3 regions of the Symbiobacterium ostreiconchae genome follow, and region 3 is predicted to be linked to each of the others. Evidence: riboswitches for the same ligand, from Rfam matches in the RefSeq annotation. Region 3 holds a riboswitch; each other region holds the start of a gene.
The links. Region 3 has a riboswitch for S-adenosylmethionine ahead of metX (homoserine O-acetyltransferase MetX). Riboswitches for the same ligand answer to the same signal wherever they lie in the genome.
Positions count from the first base shown of each region.

Region 1 (5,477 bases), 850 kb from region 3:
CGACGGCGGCGTCGCGGCAGCGGACGCGGCCGAAAGCGGCGCCGTCTCGGGGCCGGGGGCCGTCGCCCCGGCGGTCTTCAGGGCCTCCTCCACCGTGTGGACCAGCCGCTTCGGCCCCACCACCTGCATGTAGACCGCCGCGTTGCGGTCACGGTTCAGGAAGAGCCGCAGGGCCCGCACGGTGTCCATCATCCGCTCGTCCAGGGGGTTCATGATGGCCATGGAGAGCCCCTCGGTCACCGCCATGTTCAGGTAGACAGCGTTGAGGAAGTGCCGGTTGGGCAGGCCGAAGGAGATGTTCGAGACGCCCAGGGAGGTGTGCACCCCCAGCTCCTCCGTGATCCACCGGATCGCCTTCAGCGTCTCCTTCGCCTCCGCCTGCTGGGCGCCCGCGGTGAGGGCCAGGGGGTCGATGACCACGTCGTGGCGCGGGATGCCGTGCGCCTCGGCCGCCGCCACCAGCCGCCGGGCGATCGCCAGCCGCTGCTCGGCGGAGGAGGGGATCCCCTTCTCGTCGATGGTGAGCCCCAGCACCGCGGCGCCGTAGCGCCTCGCGAGCGGCAGCACCGCCTCGGCCCGCCCCTCCTCCAGGCTGAAGGAGTTGAGCAGGGGCTTGCCGACGCAGGCCTTCAGGCCGGCCTCCAGGGCGGCAGGATCCGGGGAGTCCAGGCAGAGCGGCACATCCACCGCATCCTGGATCACCCGCACGGCCCTGGCCATCGCCGCGGGCTCATCGATGAGCGGCACGCCCACGTTGACGTCCAGCACGGCGGCCCCGGCGGCCACCTGCCGCCTGGCCTCCGTCCGCACGCGCGCGAAAGCGCCCTCCTGAATATCCTTCGTCAGCAGCTTCCGCCCGGTGGGGTTGATGCGCTCGCCGATGACCACCGGCAGGTTCTGCTCCACGAAGAAGAGCGACCGGGTCCGGGAGGCCAACCCCAGCGTGTGCGCCAGGGGGCCGGGCCGTCCCTGCGGCTTCAGTCCGTCCACCGCGGCCCGCAGCCGGCGGATGTGCTCCGGCGTCGTGCCGCAGCATCCGCCGACCAGGGAGGCCCCCGCGGCCACCAGCTTGGGACCGTAGGCGGCGAACGGCTCGGGCCCCATCGGGAACCGGGTGGAACCGTCGGGCTGGAGCAGCGGCAGCCCGGCGTTGGGCTGCACCGAGATGGGCACGCGGGCGACCCGGGCCATGCGGGCCACCGCGTCCACCAGGAGGTCGGGCCCCACCGAGCAGTTGAGACCGATGACGTCGGCGCCCAGCGACTGCAGCACCAGCGCGGCGGTCTCGGGGTCGGTGCCGGTGAAGGCCCGGCCGCTGGGGTCGATGGTGATCTGCGCGATGACCCGGATGCCCGGGGCGTGGTCCGTGCACGCCAGCAGCGCCGCCCGCAGCTCGTTCAGGTCGGCGATGGTCTCGATGATGATGAAGTCCGGCTGCGCCTCAGCGAAGGCCCGGGCCTGGGCGGCGAACTGGGCGTACGCCTCGTCGAAGGAGAGTTCCCCCAGCGGCTCCACCAGCGCCCCCAGCGGGCCCATCGACCCGGCGACCCAGGCGCGGCCGCCGGCCGCCTCCCGGGCGCAGCGCACGCCCGCGACCGTGATGTCATGGCACCGGTCCTGCAGGCCGTAATGGCTGAGCCGCACCGGGGTGGAGCCGAACGTGTTGGTCTCGATGATCTGCGCGCCGGCCTCCACGTACGCCCGGTGGACGGCGATCACCTCGTCCGGCCGCTCCAGGTTCCACACATCCGGGCACGCCCCTGGCGCCAGCCCCCGGGCCTGGAGCATCGTGCCCATGGCGCCGTCGAACACGAGAACCCCCCGGCCCAGCACCTCATCCAGCTTCATCGCCTGCGCCTCCCTTTCATCGCTCCCCGCCGGTCCGAACGCCTTCGCCTCGCGCTATCGGAACGTCCACTTTTTCACTTTGATCCGGGCGCCGAAGTCGAAAACCCGGCGTTCCCATCCCCGGGGCGCCACCCGGCCAGCCCGGGCGAACGCCCGGTACCCCACGAACGCCCGCAACGCAGGGACATTACGTCAACTTGCAAGCCGCATTCTGTCACCAAGAGCGTTCACGGCTGCGGCGATCCCGGGTGAAGGCCAGCTCCTCCGCCCCCGTTCCCTGCCGCGGCCCTCCCGGAAGGTCCGCTTTTTCACTTCCGGCCCGGCTCCGAAGTCGAAAACTTGACGTCCCGAGCCGGGGAAGCGCCCGGCCGGCCCGAGGAAGCCACCGGGCCCTCCTGGACCCCGGCCCCGTGGAAGGCTGACTTGCCCATCCCGGGGAGCGCACCCGGCGAGCCCCCGTCCGGTCCGGCCGCTACCGCCCCCGCACCCGGTACGGGCAGTCCTCCAGGGTGCAGCGGGTGCAGCCCACCGGGGACCACTCCCGCCCGCCGGGGGGCAGCCAGCCGAACAGCCCGACCAGGGACTTCTGCGGCACCAGATAGCACGTCGGTGTGCAGCGCAGGCCGATCTCCGCCGCGCCGGCCAGCGCCGCCAGCGCGATCTGCTCCTCCACCGGCCAGTCGCCGTACCCCGGGCCGTAGAGCGGCGTGAGCTTCACAGCGCCCTCGCCGCCTCCCTGCCCGGTTTCCAGCGCACCGACCAGCGCCCGGCGCACCCACTCGGCCAGCCCCTGCACCAGAACCGAGCCCGCCGCATCCACCACCGTGGCCAGGGCGAACTCCTCCCGCGCGAACAGATCCCGCGTCAGGTCATCCACGCCGGGACCCAGGGTGGCCGCCACGAGGGAGACGCCGTCGGCCCCGGCGAGCAGCCGCGCCAGGCTGCGGGAGCGCCATTCGACCCCCGGCACGCCGGCACGCACCTGGTCCCCCTGCACGACCACGGCACAGTACGCAGCGCTGGCCACCGGGCTCGACGCCTCCCGCGCGAGGGCAATGCCCCGCTCCACCAGCGCCAGATCGCGACCGCTGAGGCGCGTGCGCCCCACCCGGTAGCCCAGAAGGCGCAGCACCTCGGGCAGCGGGGCTTCGATGTCCGCTGCGGCGGGTCGGAAAATCGTGCGCTGCAGCTTGCCTACACCCCCACCCGGACGGCCTGTCGGAGTCCCAGTTCGTCGATGATGTCCAGCACCGCCACGGCCCGCTTCGCGCTGTTCATCGGGAAGATGTGCACGCCGTGGACGTGCGGACCGATCGCCCGCAGGAGCTCGGCGACGAGCCGCAGCCCCTCCTCCTCGCCCCGGCCCCGCATGCGGTCCAGGGCCCAGTCGGGGATGACGATGCCGGGCACGGTCCGGTTCATCCGGTCGGCGAACTCGTAGCTCTTCAGCGGCAGGATGCCGTACAGGATCGGGATCCTCACCCGTCCCGCGAGCTTCGCCTGGAACCGCTCCACCTGGCGGGGGTCGTAGACGGGCTGCGTCTGGGCGAAGTGCGCCCCCGCCGCCACTTTCTCTTCCAGCCGGGAGACCTCCGCCTCCAGATCTGCCGCGGCCGGGTTGCAGGCGCAGCCGATGGCGAAGTCGGTGCCCTGCTCCAGTTCGCCGCCCGCGACCGTCTGTCCCCGGTTGAGCGCGGCGGCGAGCCGGATCAGCCCGATGGTGTCCACCTCGAACACGCCCCGCGCGTGCGGGTGGTCGCCCTGCTCCGGATTGTCCCCGCGCAGGGCCAGGATGTTGCGGACACCCAGGCCCGCCGCCCCCAGCAGCTCGGCCTGCAGCCCGATGATGTTGCGGTCCCTGGTGGTCAGGTGAAAGATGGCCTCCACCTGGCCGTCCCGCTGCAGCAGGTGGGCCAGGGTGATGGGGCTCATCCGCACGTTGGCCATCGGACAGTCGGCCACATTGACCGCATCCACACGGTCGCCGAAGCGCCGCACCCGCTCCAGCGTCTTCGCGACGTTCGCCCCCCTGGGCGGATCGATCTCCACCGTGACGCAGAATGCGCCCTGCTGAAGCCGGTTCAGCAAGCGGGCCATGGCGCTCCCTCCTTCCCCTTCATACGCAAAGAACCCTTCGAGAACGAAGGGTTCGCAGACAGCCGACTGCTGCGCACGCTTCATCTCTCGGACCTGTCGTCCGCTGGAATTGGCACCGTGCTCCGCGCCGGAGCGGTTGCCGTGGCATCATGGGGCCAGTCCCTCCGCCACTCTGGATGAATCGAGCGGGTATTGAATTGTTTGGGGACAGTATAGCAACCCCCACTCGCTAGGGCAAGCCCGCCAGGTTCGCGAGGCGCAGGGGATCCACCGGCTCGCCGCCCTGCCACAGCTCAAAGTGCAGGTGCGGGCCCGTCACCTGACCGGTCGCGCCGATGCGCCCCACCTCGTCGCCGCGCTGCAGCCGGTCGCCCTCCTCCACGGCGATCGCCGACAGGTGGGCATACACGCTGGCCAGCCCCCCTCCGTGGTCCAGCACGACGACCTGCCCGTAAGCCGGGAGCTCTGCTGCGGCGATCACGACGCCGTCGAAGCACGCGACCGCAGCCGCCCCCTCGGGTGCGCCGATGTCGACGCCTGCGTGCAGCCGGAGCCGCTTCAGCACCGGGTGCAGCCGGAAGCCGTAGTCCGACGTGATCTCGGTGTGCCCGGGAGCCGGCCAGGCGAAAGGAGACTGCGGGGCGGGCGCCGCCGGGTCCTGCCGGTCCCGGATCCAGTGGCCGATCGCCTGCACGTCCCGCTCAGGATCCACCGCCGCGGTCGGCAGCGCACCCCAGACGGTGAGCGGGAGCGCAAGCAACAGGAGCAGCGGAAGCAGCCATCTGCGACTGTACACCAGGGGTATCCTCCATCCAGCTTGATACCCCTACCGTACCGCAGGAACCTTGCTTCCTGTTCACCTATATCTTACGAGTTCCTTAAGGTTACAGAAGCCGTCATACCGCGGCGCCGCAGCCCGCCCCGCATCCCGCGCCAGGCGACCCCGCCGCCGTACGGGCGGGCGCACGCCAGAGACCTGGTATTGTCAATTCCGCCTCGTAACAATATTATGCTGTTATGTCACGCGCGTGCCACCGCCACGAAGGAGGTGCCACGGTGAACCGCCGGTACCTGATCCTCTCCCCGATCCTCATCATCGCCGCATGCCACGCCACTGCCCGGGTTGCGCTGCGCGCGCTGGGCGCCTGGGGCTGGGCACCGACGGTCCTGCTCTACTGGGGGCTCCTGGGAGCCGCCATCGCCCTCGGCCGGGAGCCCGGCGCACTCCGCCGGTGGACCGCCCCCGCCCGGGGCGGCGGGGGCTGGACGGCGCTGGCGCTCCTCGTCGGTTGTATCCCGCTGCCGATCCTGCTGCAGAACCTGCACCTGCTGGCCGATCCCGTCATCCTGATCGGCTGGCTGCTGTTCGCCCTCATCAACCCGTGGTTCGAGGAGTTCTACTGGCGGGGGCTCCTGCTGGACGCGACCGCCCACTGGCCCGCGTGGGCCGGGGCGACGTACTCCACTGCGCTCTTCGTGGCGTTTCACCCGCTGGTGGCCGGTGTCTTCTCGGTTGCCAACCGCGACGGGGC
Region 1 is NZ_AP042454.1:8,704-14,180, forward strand. It holds gene ACZ5UM_RS00035 (homocysteine S-methyltransferase family protein) at 1-1,848, opposite strand, end outside; gene ACZ5UM_RS00040 (hypothetical protein) at 2,321-2,980, opposite strand; gene ACZ5UM_RS00045 (methylenetetrahydrofolate reductase) at 3,043-3,945, opposite strand; SAM riboswitch class I at 4,023-4,128, opposite strand; gene ACZ5UM_RS00050 (M23 family metallopeptidase) at 4,175-4,741, opposite strand; gene ACZ5UM_RS00055 (CPBP family glutamic-type intramembrane protease) at 5,002-5,477, shown strand, end outside.
Region 1: another riboswitch for S-adenosylmethionine. It lies ahead of ACZ5UM_RS00045 (methylenetetrahydrofolate reductase); the one in region 3 lies ahead of metX (homoserine O-acetyltransferase MetX).

Region 2 (5,477 bases), 1.7 Mb from region 3:
TCGTAGTTGTACTTGTCGTGCATGTAGTGGATGATGTTGAGCGTGTTGATGTACAGCCGGGCGAGCCAGTCCATCATCTCGCTGAAGCGGCTGCGCACCTCGTCGTAGTCGAGCACGTCGCCGGTGATCGGCTGCAGCCGGGGGCCCACCTGCTGGCCCGACTTCTCGTCGACGCCGCCGTTGATGGCGTAGAGCAGGCACTTGGCGAGGTTGGCCCGGGCGCCGAAGAACTGCATCTGCTTGCCGATGCGCATGGCCGAGACGCAGCAGGCGATGCCGTAGTCGTCGCCCCACAGCGGCCGCATGACGTCGTCGTTCTCGTACTGAATCGCCGACGTGTCGATGGAGACCTGCGCGCAGAACTTCTTGAAGCCCTCGGGCAGCCGGCTGGACCAGAGGACCGTCAGGTTCGGCTCCGGCGCCGGGCCGAGGTTGTAGAGCGTCTGCAGGAAGCGGAAGGAGGTCCGGGTGACCAGGGTGCGGCCGTCCAGCCCCATGCCGCCGATGGCCTCGGTGACCCAGGTGGGATCGCCGCTGAACAACTCGTTGTACTCCGGGGTGCGCAGGAAGGCGACCTGGCGCAGCTTGATGATGAGCTGGTCCACCAGCTCCTGGGCCTCGGTCTCCGTGATCAGGCCCCGCTCCAGATCGCGCTCGATGTAGATATCGAGGAAGGTGGAGATGCGGCCGATGGACATGGCGGCGCCGTTCTGCTCACGGATGGCGCCCAGGTAGCCCATGTACAGCCACTGGATGGCTTCCCGGGCGTTTTCGGCCGGGCGGCCGAGGTCCAGGCCGTACCAGCGGCCCAGCTCCCTGAGCTCCTTCAGCGCGTTGATCTGCTCGGTCAGCTCCTCGCGCAGCCGGATGGTGGCCTCGTCCATGATCCAGGGCTCCGTCGCGGCCTTCTCCCGCTCCTTCTCCTCGATCAGCCGGTCGATGCCGTAAAGCGCCACCCGGCGGTAGTCGCCGATGATGCGGCCGCGGCCGTAGGCGTCGGGCAGGCCGGTGATGATGTGGTTGGAGCGGGCGGCGCGCATCTCGGGGGTGTACGCGTCGAACACGCCCTGGTTATGGGTCTTGCGGTACTGGGTGTAGATGGTCTTCCACCGGGGATCGGCCTCGTAGCCGTAGGCGTTCATCGAGGCCTCGACCATGCGCCAGCCGCCGGCGGGATAGAAGGTCCGCTTGCCGGGTTCATCGGTCTGCAGGCCGACGATCAGCTCCAGGTCCTTGTCCACGTATCCCGGCTGGTGCGAGAGGATGCCGGCCGGCGTCTGGGTGTCCACCTTCAGCGGGGCCCGCCTGGCCTGCTCCTCCTTGAAGATGGCGAAGACCTTCTCCCACAGGGCCCGGGTCCGTTCGGTCGGGCCGGTGAGGAAGGATGCGTCGCCCTCGTAGGGACAGTAGTTCTGCTGGATGAAATCACGGGTATCGATATGCCGCTGCCAGCGGCCGGGTCGGAATCCACTCCACGCGGTCATGATCGGCCTCCTCCCGGGTCTGGCCGGCCGCAATTCAGGCAGATTCCGGCGAAATGTTGTTTTCCGCCGATGAACTGCAGGTTTTTGGCGATGAATTGCACCGACCGGTACATCCCCTATGTTAGGCCCCGGGGAGGAGGCTGGCCATTCTTCTCGCGAATGATTTCACAAGCAGTGCCAAAGTCTACACGACCATGCCCGAAAGACCCTGCAGACCAGGCACAAAGGCGGATGCTGCAACGGGCATACGAAAACGGGGAGCGGTGCAGCCACTCCCCGTCCGGATCCTAGCAACTCCCCACGTCGGGGTGCTTGAACGTGAAACCTCCGCCCCACGGATCCTGCTCGAAGCCCAACTCCGCTCCCTGGAACCAGTGGGCGACCCGCTGCTCCAGGTAGACGCGCACGTCGCCGTCGACAATGGTGACGTCGGTGTCTCTCGGCTCTTCCAGAGCGAGGCCCAGGCTGGGGCCGCCTCAGCCGAAGCCCTGTACGTAAATCCGGAAGCCGACGTTCTCCGGCTGGCCCTGCAGGCGCCGGGCGATCTCCGCGGCGGCTTCCGGGGTAACCGTGATCATGCTGCAACACCTCCGGCGTAAATCCCATACCCCGTAGGGTTATGGTACTCGCCGACGCCGCGGGCGTCAAGAGGAGAAGGGGGCGGTTTGGGGAATACTCAACATAAGAATTCCCGCAGATTAGGGGGCGTATCCGCTGGACATCAAGCAGATCATGGAGATCATCCCGCACCGGTACCCGATGCTCATGATCGACCGGGTGCTGGAGCTTGAGCCCGGCAAGCGGGTGGTGGCGGTGAAGAACGTGTCGGTCAACGAGCCTGTCTTTCAAGGGCACTACCCCGGCAATCCCATCTTCCCCGGGGTCCTGATCCTGGAGGCCATGGCGCAGGCGGGTGCGGTGGCCGTGCTGTCGATGCCCGAGAACGCCGGCAAGGTGCCGCTCTTCGCCGGCATCGACGACGCGCGCTTCCGGCGGCCGGTGGGGCCGGGCGACCAGCTGCGCCTGGAGGTGGAGCTGGTGGCCATGCGCCGCGGCCTGGGCGTCGGGCAGGGGAAAGCCTTCGTGGGCGACGAACTGAAGGCAGAGGCCACGCTCAAGTTCGCGCTGGTGGACGCGCCGTGATGCGCTGACACCTGCCCGCATTCGCCGTGTTCCAGAAGGGGCGGCGCCCTCGCGAGCCGGCCCGCAGTCGTCCTTGACAGCCACCTCCCGCGGTGGTAACCTGTACGCAACTGAATACTCTTATCAAGAGAAGCGGAGGGAACTGGCCCTATGAAGCTTCGGCAACCAGCCTGTGCGCGCAGGCCAGGTGCCACATCCAGCCGGGCACACTACCGGGAGATAAGAGGGAAGCGAGACGTCATCCACCCTCTTCGTGTGTGCGAAGAGGGTGTTTTGATGTGCATGTAGCCTGATCGGTTGCAAGCCGACAGAGGAGGTAGACGAGCTGATGTTCGACCAGAAGGGGCGGTACCTCTTCACGTCCGAATCCGTCACCGAAGGGCACCCGGACAAGATGGCGGACCAGATTTCGGACGCGGTGCTGGACGCCATCCTGGCGCTTGACCCCAGGGCCCGCGTGGCCTGCGAGACCTTGCTGACCACCGGTCTGGTCATCGTGACCGGTGAGATTACCACCCACGCGTACGTGGACATCCCCAACCTCGTGCGCGACGTGGTGCGGGACATCGGGTACACCCGCGCCAAGTACGGCTTTGACGGCTCGACGTGCGGCGTGATGACCGCCATCGATCCGCAGTCGCCGGACATCGCCCAGGGCGTGGACGTCGCGATCGAGGTGCGGGGGCAGGTGACCGAGAAGGAGCTGGAGATCGGCGCCGGCGACCAGGGCATGATGTTCGGCTTCGCCTGCGACGAGACCCCCGAGCTCATGCCGCTGCCCATCAGCCTGGCGCACCGCCTGGCCCGGCGGCTCGCCCAGGTACGGAAGAACGGGACGCTGCCCTACCTGCGGCCCGACGGCAAGACGCAGGTGACGATCGAGTACGAGGACGGCCGCCCGAAGCGGATCGACACCATCGTCATCTCGACCCAGCACGACCCGGACACGACGCAGGAGCAGATCCGCAAGGAGGTCATCGACTACGTCATCCTCGACGTGGTGGACCGCAACCTCATCGACGATCGCACGCGCTATCTCATCAACCCGACCGGCCGCTTCGTGGTGGGCGGGCCGCAGGGCGACACGGGCCTGACCGGCCGGAAGATCATCGTGGACACCTACGGCGGCTACGCCCGGCACGGCGGCGGCGCCTTCTCGGGCAAGGATCCGACGAAGGTCGACCGGTCCGGCGCCTACGCAGCCCGCTGGGTGGCCAAGAACATCGTGGCCGCCGGCCTCGCCACCAAGTGCGAGGTCCAGCTGGCCTATGCGATCGGCGTGGCTCAGCCGGTGTCGATCCTGGTCACCACCTTCGGCACGGGCAAGCTGCCCGACGAGCGGCTGGCCCAGCTGGTGCGCGAGACGTTCGACCTGCGCCCGGGCGCGATCATCCGCGACCTGGACCTGCGCCGTCCCATCTACCGGCAGGTGGCCGCCTACGGCCACTTCGGCCGGCCCGACCTGGACCTGCCGTGGGAGCGGACGGACCGCGCGGCGCTTCTGCGGGAGAAGGCCGGAATCTAACCGATGGCCGGGCTCTGACAGATTTCGTGGAGGTAACCGCCCCCTCTCCAGCCGTCATATGCTGGCTGGCAGGAGGGGGCGGCCGTGCGGGATGGACCGTTCTTCTGGGGCCTGCTGGCCCTGGCGGCGTACGGCCTGGCGAGCGCCGTGAGCCACGTGGCCGGGCTGCTGGGCCGGGTGCGCCCGGCTGAGGAGCCGGTGGCCTACGTGTTGCTGGTGCGGGACCAGGCGGACCGGATCGAGGACGTGCTGGACCGGATCGCCCGCGAGGTGGACGGCGAGCTGGTGCTGGTGGATCTCGGCTCCCGGGATGAGTCGGTCGCCATGCTGAACCGGCTGGCGCGCCGGTACGGACACGCCCTCGTGCTCGAACTGGGCCACCTGCCGCGCCGGGAGGCCGTGGCCCGGGCCGTGGCCGCCGCACAGGCCTCAAAGGTTGTGCTGGTGGACCTGGATGCCGAACTGGAAAAAGAAGGATGATCTCACCCCCGTGACGAATTCCGTCCGGGGGTGATGCCGTTGCTGCGCACCATCGTGGAGGGGCTGGTGACCCTGCTGTGGCCGCAGCGGACGACCTGCATCACGTGTGACGGGCCCCTTCCGGAGCCGCTGCCTCCGCTGGCGTCGGTGGCCGAGACCGTGCCGGTCTGCGCGGCCTGCTGGGCGGCCATGCCCTTCACGCTGGACCTGCGGCTCTGCATCAACTGCAGCCGTCCGATCCGGGGCGGCTGGGGGCTGTGCGCCGAGTGCGTCATCACGCCCTCGTACGGTCGGGTCTGGGCGCTGGGGCTGCACCGGGGGGCGCTGCGGGAGGCGATTCACCACGTGAAGTTCAGCGGCCGGCAGGCCCTGGGTGTCGCCCTGGGCCGGTACCTGGCGCAGGTGGTGGACCAGGTGCCGGACGTGATCGTGCCCATTCCGCTTCATCCCGTGCGCCGGCGCGAGCGGGGCTACAACCAGGCCGCGTGCATCGCCCGGGGGCTCGCCGACGAGCTGGGCGTGGCCGTCGCGGCGGACGACCTCGTGCGGGTGCGGGCCACCGGGCCCCAGACCCGCCGGGACCGGGAAGCCAGACGGCGGAACCTGGCCGGCGCCTTCGCGGCGCGCAGGGGGCGGGAGCTGGCGTGGGCCGGACGGCACGCCCTCCTGGTGGATGACGTGCTCACGACCGGGGCGACGGCATCCGCCGCGGCCGACGTGCTGTGGGCCACCGGCGCCCGCGCAGTGGACCTCGCGGTGCTCGCGGTGTCGGACAAGCCCATTCCCGCGGCGTAACCCCCGGCGCGGGCCCGGGACGGCCTCCGGCCGGGGGTTACCGGATGGAG
Region 2 is NZ_AP042454.1:1,128,815-1,134,291, forward strand. It holds gene pflB (formate C-acetyltransferase) at 1-1,484, opposite strand, end outside; gene fabZ (3-hydroxyacyl-ACP dehydratase FabZ) at 2,199-2,627, shown strand; SAM riboswitch class I at 2,745-2,853, shown strand; gene metK (methionine adenosyltransferase) at 2,956-4,152, shown strand; gene ACZ5UM_RS05605 (hypothetical protein) at 4,237-4,632, shown strand; gene ACZ5UM_RS05610 (phosphoribosyltransferase family protein) at 4,672-5,427, shown strand.
Region 2: another riboswitch for S-adenosylmethionine. It lies ahead of metK (methionine adenosyltransferase); the one in region 3 lies ahead of metX (homoserine O-acetyltransferase MetX).

Region 3 (5,477 bases):
GAGATGCGGATTTTAGCCACGGGCGTAAGCGAGGGGGCGGGTCGTCGGTGTCCGTAGAGATTGGCATCCTGCCGGCCGGCGCCTGGGGAACGGCGCTGGCCGTGCCCGCGTCGGCGGGCGGCAACCGGGTCAGGCTCTGGCGCCGCGCGCCGGGCTGGGCTCGGAACTGGGACCGGGGCCATCCGGCCCTGCCCGGTCTGCGGCTGCCGGAGAACGTCGCGGCCTGCGATACGCCGGAGGCCGCGGTGAAGGGCGCCGACCTGGTCATCCTGAGTCCGTCCAGCGCCGGGCTGCGGGCCGTCTGCCGGCTCGTGCGCCCGCACCTCCGCCCGGACGCCATCGTGGTGACCGTCACCAAGTCGATCGAACCGGAGACGCACCTGCTGGTCCACCAGGTGGTGGGGGAAGAGCTGCCCGGGCACGCGGCGCGCGTCGTCGCACTCTCGGGACCCAGTTTTGCACACGAGGTGGCGGCCGGACTGCCCACGGGGGCGGTGGCCGCCTGCCCCGACCTGGCCCTGGCCGACCGGGTACAGGAGATCCTGATCACCGACCGGTTCCGCATCTACACCAATCCCGACCTGGTCGGTGTGGAGCTGGCCGGGGCGCTGAAGAACGTCATCGCCCTGGGCGCCGGCATCTCCGACGGGCTGGGGATGGGCGACAACGCCCGTGCGGCGCTGATCACCCGGGGCCTGGTGGAGATGGCCCGGCTCGGCCGGGCGATGGGGGCCAACCCCCTGACCTTCGCCGGGCTCTCGGGCATGGGGGACCTGGTGCTGTCCTGCACGGGCGACAGCTCCCGCAACCGGCGGGCCGGGCTGGCCATCGGGCGGGGGCAGTCCATCGCCGCGTTCCTGGCTGAAACGGGTCTGACGGTGGAGGGTGTCGTCACCACCCGAGCCGCCCGGCAGCTCGCCCGCCGGCTCGGCGTGCGCATGCCCATCACCGAAGCCATCTACCGGGTGCTCTACGAGGATCTGCCGCCTCTTTCCGCGATGAAGCAGCTGATGGCCCGGCCCCGGGCGCACGAACTGGAAGAGGTGGCGGAGGCGAAGCTGGAGCCGCCCGAAGCGAAGACATGAAGGCCTGCAGCAGGATCCGTCCTGCCGCAGGCCTTTCCCGTGCCCGGCCGGCTCCCTGCCGGGGGCCTTACGCACCCCGCTCCCCCGCCCGGCGTAGGATGCCCTCAGACCCGGTTCCGAGGGGGTGCGCGGGACTTGGATTCCGTCTCACTGGTGCTTCTGGCCGCCGCGCTCAGCCTGGACGCGCTGATGGTCGGCCTGCTCTACGGCCTGCGGGGCATCCGCGTCCCCTGGGGTGCGGCCGCCATCGTCAGCCTGGCGACGGGCCTTCTGCTGGCTACGGCCATGGGGGCCGGCGCGCTCCTGGCTGCACGCCTCCCGCCGGGGGTGGCGCAGCGGGTCGGCGCCGCCATCCTGGCCCTCACCGGCCTCTGGATCACGGCGCAGACGCTCCGGGCGCGGCCCGGCGCACCGCCCGGGCGGCGGGCTCCCGCGGCGGTGCACAGAGTCTGGCGGCTCCGGTTCGGCTCCGTGGGGATTGTGGTGGAGATCCTGCGGGAGCCCTCTGCGGCGGACCTGGACCGCTCCGGGCACATTAACCCGGCTGAGGCGGTGCTGCTGGGGGTGGCCCTGGCGCTCGATTCGGTGGCCGCGGGGCTGGGCGCGGCGATGACCGGTTTCTCCCCGGTGGGCCTGCCGCTCGCGGCCGCAGCGGCCTCGTTCACGCTGCTGACCGCAGGCGCCCTCCTGGCGCGGCACCTGCCGCTGCGCCTGCACGGCCGCTGGACCGCCCTGCACGGCGTTCTGCTCACCCTGCTTGGACTCTACCGGATGATGGGCTGGTAGACATACCCTCCCCGGACCCCTCATAGCATTAGCGGTAGGACACGGGACCCGAGCCACATTCTGAGAACTCATGCCGCGGCGAAAGGGCGGCCGCTGGCGTCGCGGCGACCTAGGGAGGGTGCTGGAGTGGAGAGGATTGACATCTTTGAGGACGTCGCGAGGCGGACCGGAGGGGACATCTACATCGGTGTGGTGGGCCCGGTCCGGACCGGAAAGTCCACCTTCATCCGCCGACTTGCCGAGCAGGTGATTCTGCCCAACATCGAGGATGAGTACGAGCAGGCCCGCATCCGCGACGAGCTGCCGCAGTCCGGGAACGGCCGGACCATCATGACGGTGGAGCCCAAGTTCGTGCCCGACGAGGCGATCGAGATCACGCTGGGCGAGGGGCTGACGGTGCGCGTGCGGCTGGTCGACTCGGTGGGCTACGCGGTGGAGGGCGCGCTGGGTTACCAGGCCGAGGACGGCTCGCCCCGCATGGTGCGCACGCCGTGGTTCGAGGGCGAGATCCCCTTCCACGACGCCGCGGAGATCGGCACCCGGAAGGTCATCGCAGAGCACTCCACCATCGGTCTGCTGGTGACGACCGACGGCACGATCACCGACCTGGCCCGGGGCAAGTACATCGAGGCCGAGGAGCGCGTCGTGTCCGAGCTGCAGGCCCTGGGGAAGCCGTTTGTCATCGTGCTGAACACCACCCGGCCGTACGCCCAGGAGACGATGGAGCTGGCCGGTGAACTGGAGGTCAAGTACAACGCCCCGGTCATCCCTGTGGACGCCAGCGAGCTGAGCCAGGATGACGTGCACCTCATCCTGGAACAGGCGCTCTTTGAGTTCCCGGTCCGGGAGGCCAACATCGCCCTGCCGCGGTGGGTGGAGGAGCTGGACAGCGCCCACCCGGTCCGTGTGCAGTTTGAAGAGGCCATCGCCGAGGCGCTGCAGGGCATCCAGAAGATCCGGGACGTCGACGCGGCGGTGGAACGCCTGAGCTCGTACGAGTTCATGGCCGCCGTCAACCTGCAGTCGATCGACATGGGATCCGGCGTCGCCCACGTGCAGACCGAGGCCCGGGACGATCTCTACTATCAGGTGCTGGAGGAGATCACCGGCGTGCCGCTGGAGGGCAAGCACACCATGGTCCGGCTCCTCCGGGAGTACGCCCAGGCCAAGCGGGAGTACGACAAGATCAAGGACGCCCTGGAGGAGGTGAAGGCCACCGGATACGGCGTCGTCACGCCGGCCATCGAGGACATCACCTTCGAGGAGCCCGAGCTGGTGCGGCAGGGCATCATGTACGGCGTCAAGCTGCAGGCCACGGCGCCCAGCCTGCACTTCATCCGGGCCGACATCTCGGCCGAGGTCACGCCGATCATCGGCACGGCCAAGCAGGGCGAGGAGCTGGTGCAGTACCTGCTGGAGCGGTTCGAGGACGACCCGCGCCAGCTCTGGGAGTTCGACATCTTCGGCAAGTCGCTGCACGAGCTGGTGCAGGAGGGCATCCGGGCGAAGCTCCACCGCATGCCCGAGGACGCACAGTTCAAGCTCCAGGAGACGCTCAGCCGGATCATCAACGAGGGCTCCGGCGGGCTGATCTGCATCATCATCTAAGCCGGGAGGGGGGCGCAGCCCCCCTCCCGCCGGTTTCCACGCAGGCCTGCTACTTTTTCGTGATCCGCACCTTCCAGACCGCGGGCCCCTGCTCCTCGTACTCCCAGTCGAACTGACCGGTGAGTTCCGCGGCGAACTGGTAGTACAGCGGCTTCGGATCGTGGTCGTTGACGAGCCGCATCGCCTCGCCGGGGGCCAGGGACGCGAAAGTCTGGAAGATGAGCGGGTGCCGCTGCGCGGGCGGAAGAGGCCGCACGTCGACTTCCTTCAGGGTCATGCGCTCACACCACCTTTGTCGGGTCGCTGTGGCCAATGATACCCATGAAGCCGGAATCTTACGTGACGCACGTCACTTCCGCAGGAGGAAATATTGACAGAGGTCCTGGCGCCGTGGTAGTATCGGTGCCAAAGCTGCCACAACTGCATACCGCATGCATCCCACCGGAAGGGTGCTTCCGGCGGGCTCTTATCCAGAGAGGTGGAGGGAACTGGCCCGATGAAACCCGGCAACCCAGGACGCTCGGCGGCGTCTGAAGGTGCCAATTCCACCGGCGGCAGCTGGCCGCCGGAAGATAAGAGAGCGGACGGACGGAGAGATTCGTGCATTGCAGGCCGCTCCCTTATCGGGGGCGGCCTTCCTGGTTCGGCCTCTGCCGCCGCTGTCAGCCGGACTTGGCCCAGACCTCTGCCGCCGGCGTGCGAGTCGTGGGGCGATCGACCGGCGTTGCACCGGGCATGGCGAGCCCTGAGGCATCCATAGAGGTGAGTGAAATCGAGGGGGTGGGGGCGTGAACGCGGCACCGGTTCCGACCTTGCTGTCGCGGCGGCAGTACGCGCGGGTGGCGACGCCGGAGTTCCCGCTGATTCTGGAGAGCGGGCAGACCCTGACCGATGTGACCCTGTGTTACGAGGTGTTCGGCCGGCTGAACCCGGAGGGGGACAACGCCATTCTGGTCTGTCACGCCCTGACCGGGGACAGCCACGTCGCCGGCCGCTACCGGCCGGACGACCCCAAGCCGGGGTGGTGGGACGACGCGGTGGGGCCGGGCAAGGCCCTGGACACGGACCGGTACTGCGTGATCTGCAGCAACGTCCTGGGCGGCTGCCAGGGGTCGACGGGCCCCTCGTCCGTCAACCCCGAAACCGGACGACCGTATGGCCTGGACTTCCCGATCGTCACGGTCCGTGACATGGTGCGGGCGCAGGCCCGGCTGCTGGACCTGCTCGGCGTGCGGCGGCTGCTGGCCGTGGTCGGCGGGTCGCTGGGGGCCATGCAGGCGCTGGAGTGGGCTGCCACATACCCCGACCGGATGCGGGGCATTATCCCCATCGGCGGGGCGGGCCGGTTCCACCCGCAGGGCATCGCCTTCAACGAGGTGCAGCGGCAGGCGATCCTGAACGACCCCGACTTCCGGGGCGGGCAGTACTACGGCACGCCGGGGCCCGTCCGGGGGTTGGCCACGGCCCGGATGCTGGGCATGATCACCTACCGCTCCGACGAGTCGATGTGGGCGCAGTTCGGCCGGGACATGCGGAGCGGAGCAGACCCGCTGCAGCAGGGATTCGCGGTCGCCTACCAGGTCGAGTCGTACCTGCACCATCAGGGGCAGAAGCTGGTGGAGCGGTTCGACGCCAACTCGTATCTCTACCTCACGCGGGCGATGGACCTGATGGACCTCGGCCGGGGCCGGGGCTCCTACGAGGAGGCCCACAGGCGCATCCGGGCCAGGGTGCTGGCGGTGGGCATCCGCTCGGACCTGCTCTTTCCGACGTACCTGCAGCGGGAGACCGTCGCGCTGGTGCAGGCGGCCGGCGGGCGGGCGGAGTACCTGGAGATGGATTCCCCCTGGGGCCACGACGCCTTCCTGGTGGACTTCCATCTGATTGAGGAGCCGATCGGCCGTTTCCTGCGGGAGTTGGAGGAAGAACCCACCCTTCAGCCGTAGACGGTCACGGGGGACAGGTGTATAATTAAGGACATTATACCTGCACCTGATA
Region 3 is NZ_AP042454.1:2,796,384-2,801,860, forward strand. It holds gene plsY (glycerol-3-phosphate 1-O-acyltransferase PlsY) at 1-1, shown strand, start outside; gene ACZ5UM_RS13540 (NAD(P)H-dependent glycerol-3-phosphate dehydrogenase) at 48-1,085, shown strand; gene ytaF (sporulation membrane protein YtaF) at 1,221-1,871, shown strand; gene spoIVA (stage IV sporulation protein A) at 1,998-3,479, shown strand; gene ACZ5UM_RS13555 (DUF2249 domain-containing protein) at 3,529-3,756, opposite strand; SAM riboswitch class I at 3,943-4,058, shown strand; gene metX (homoserine O-acetyltransferase MetX) at 4,268-5,425, shown strand.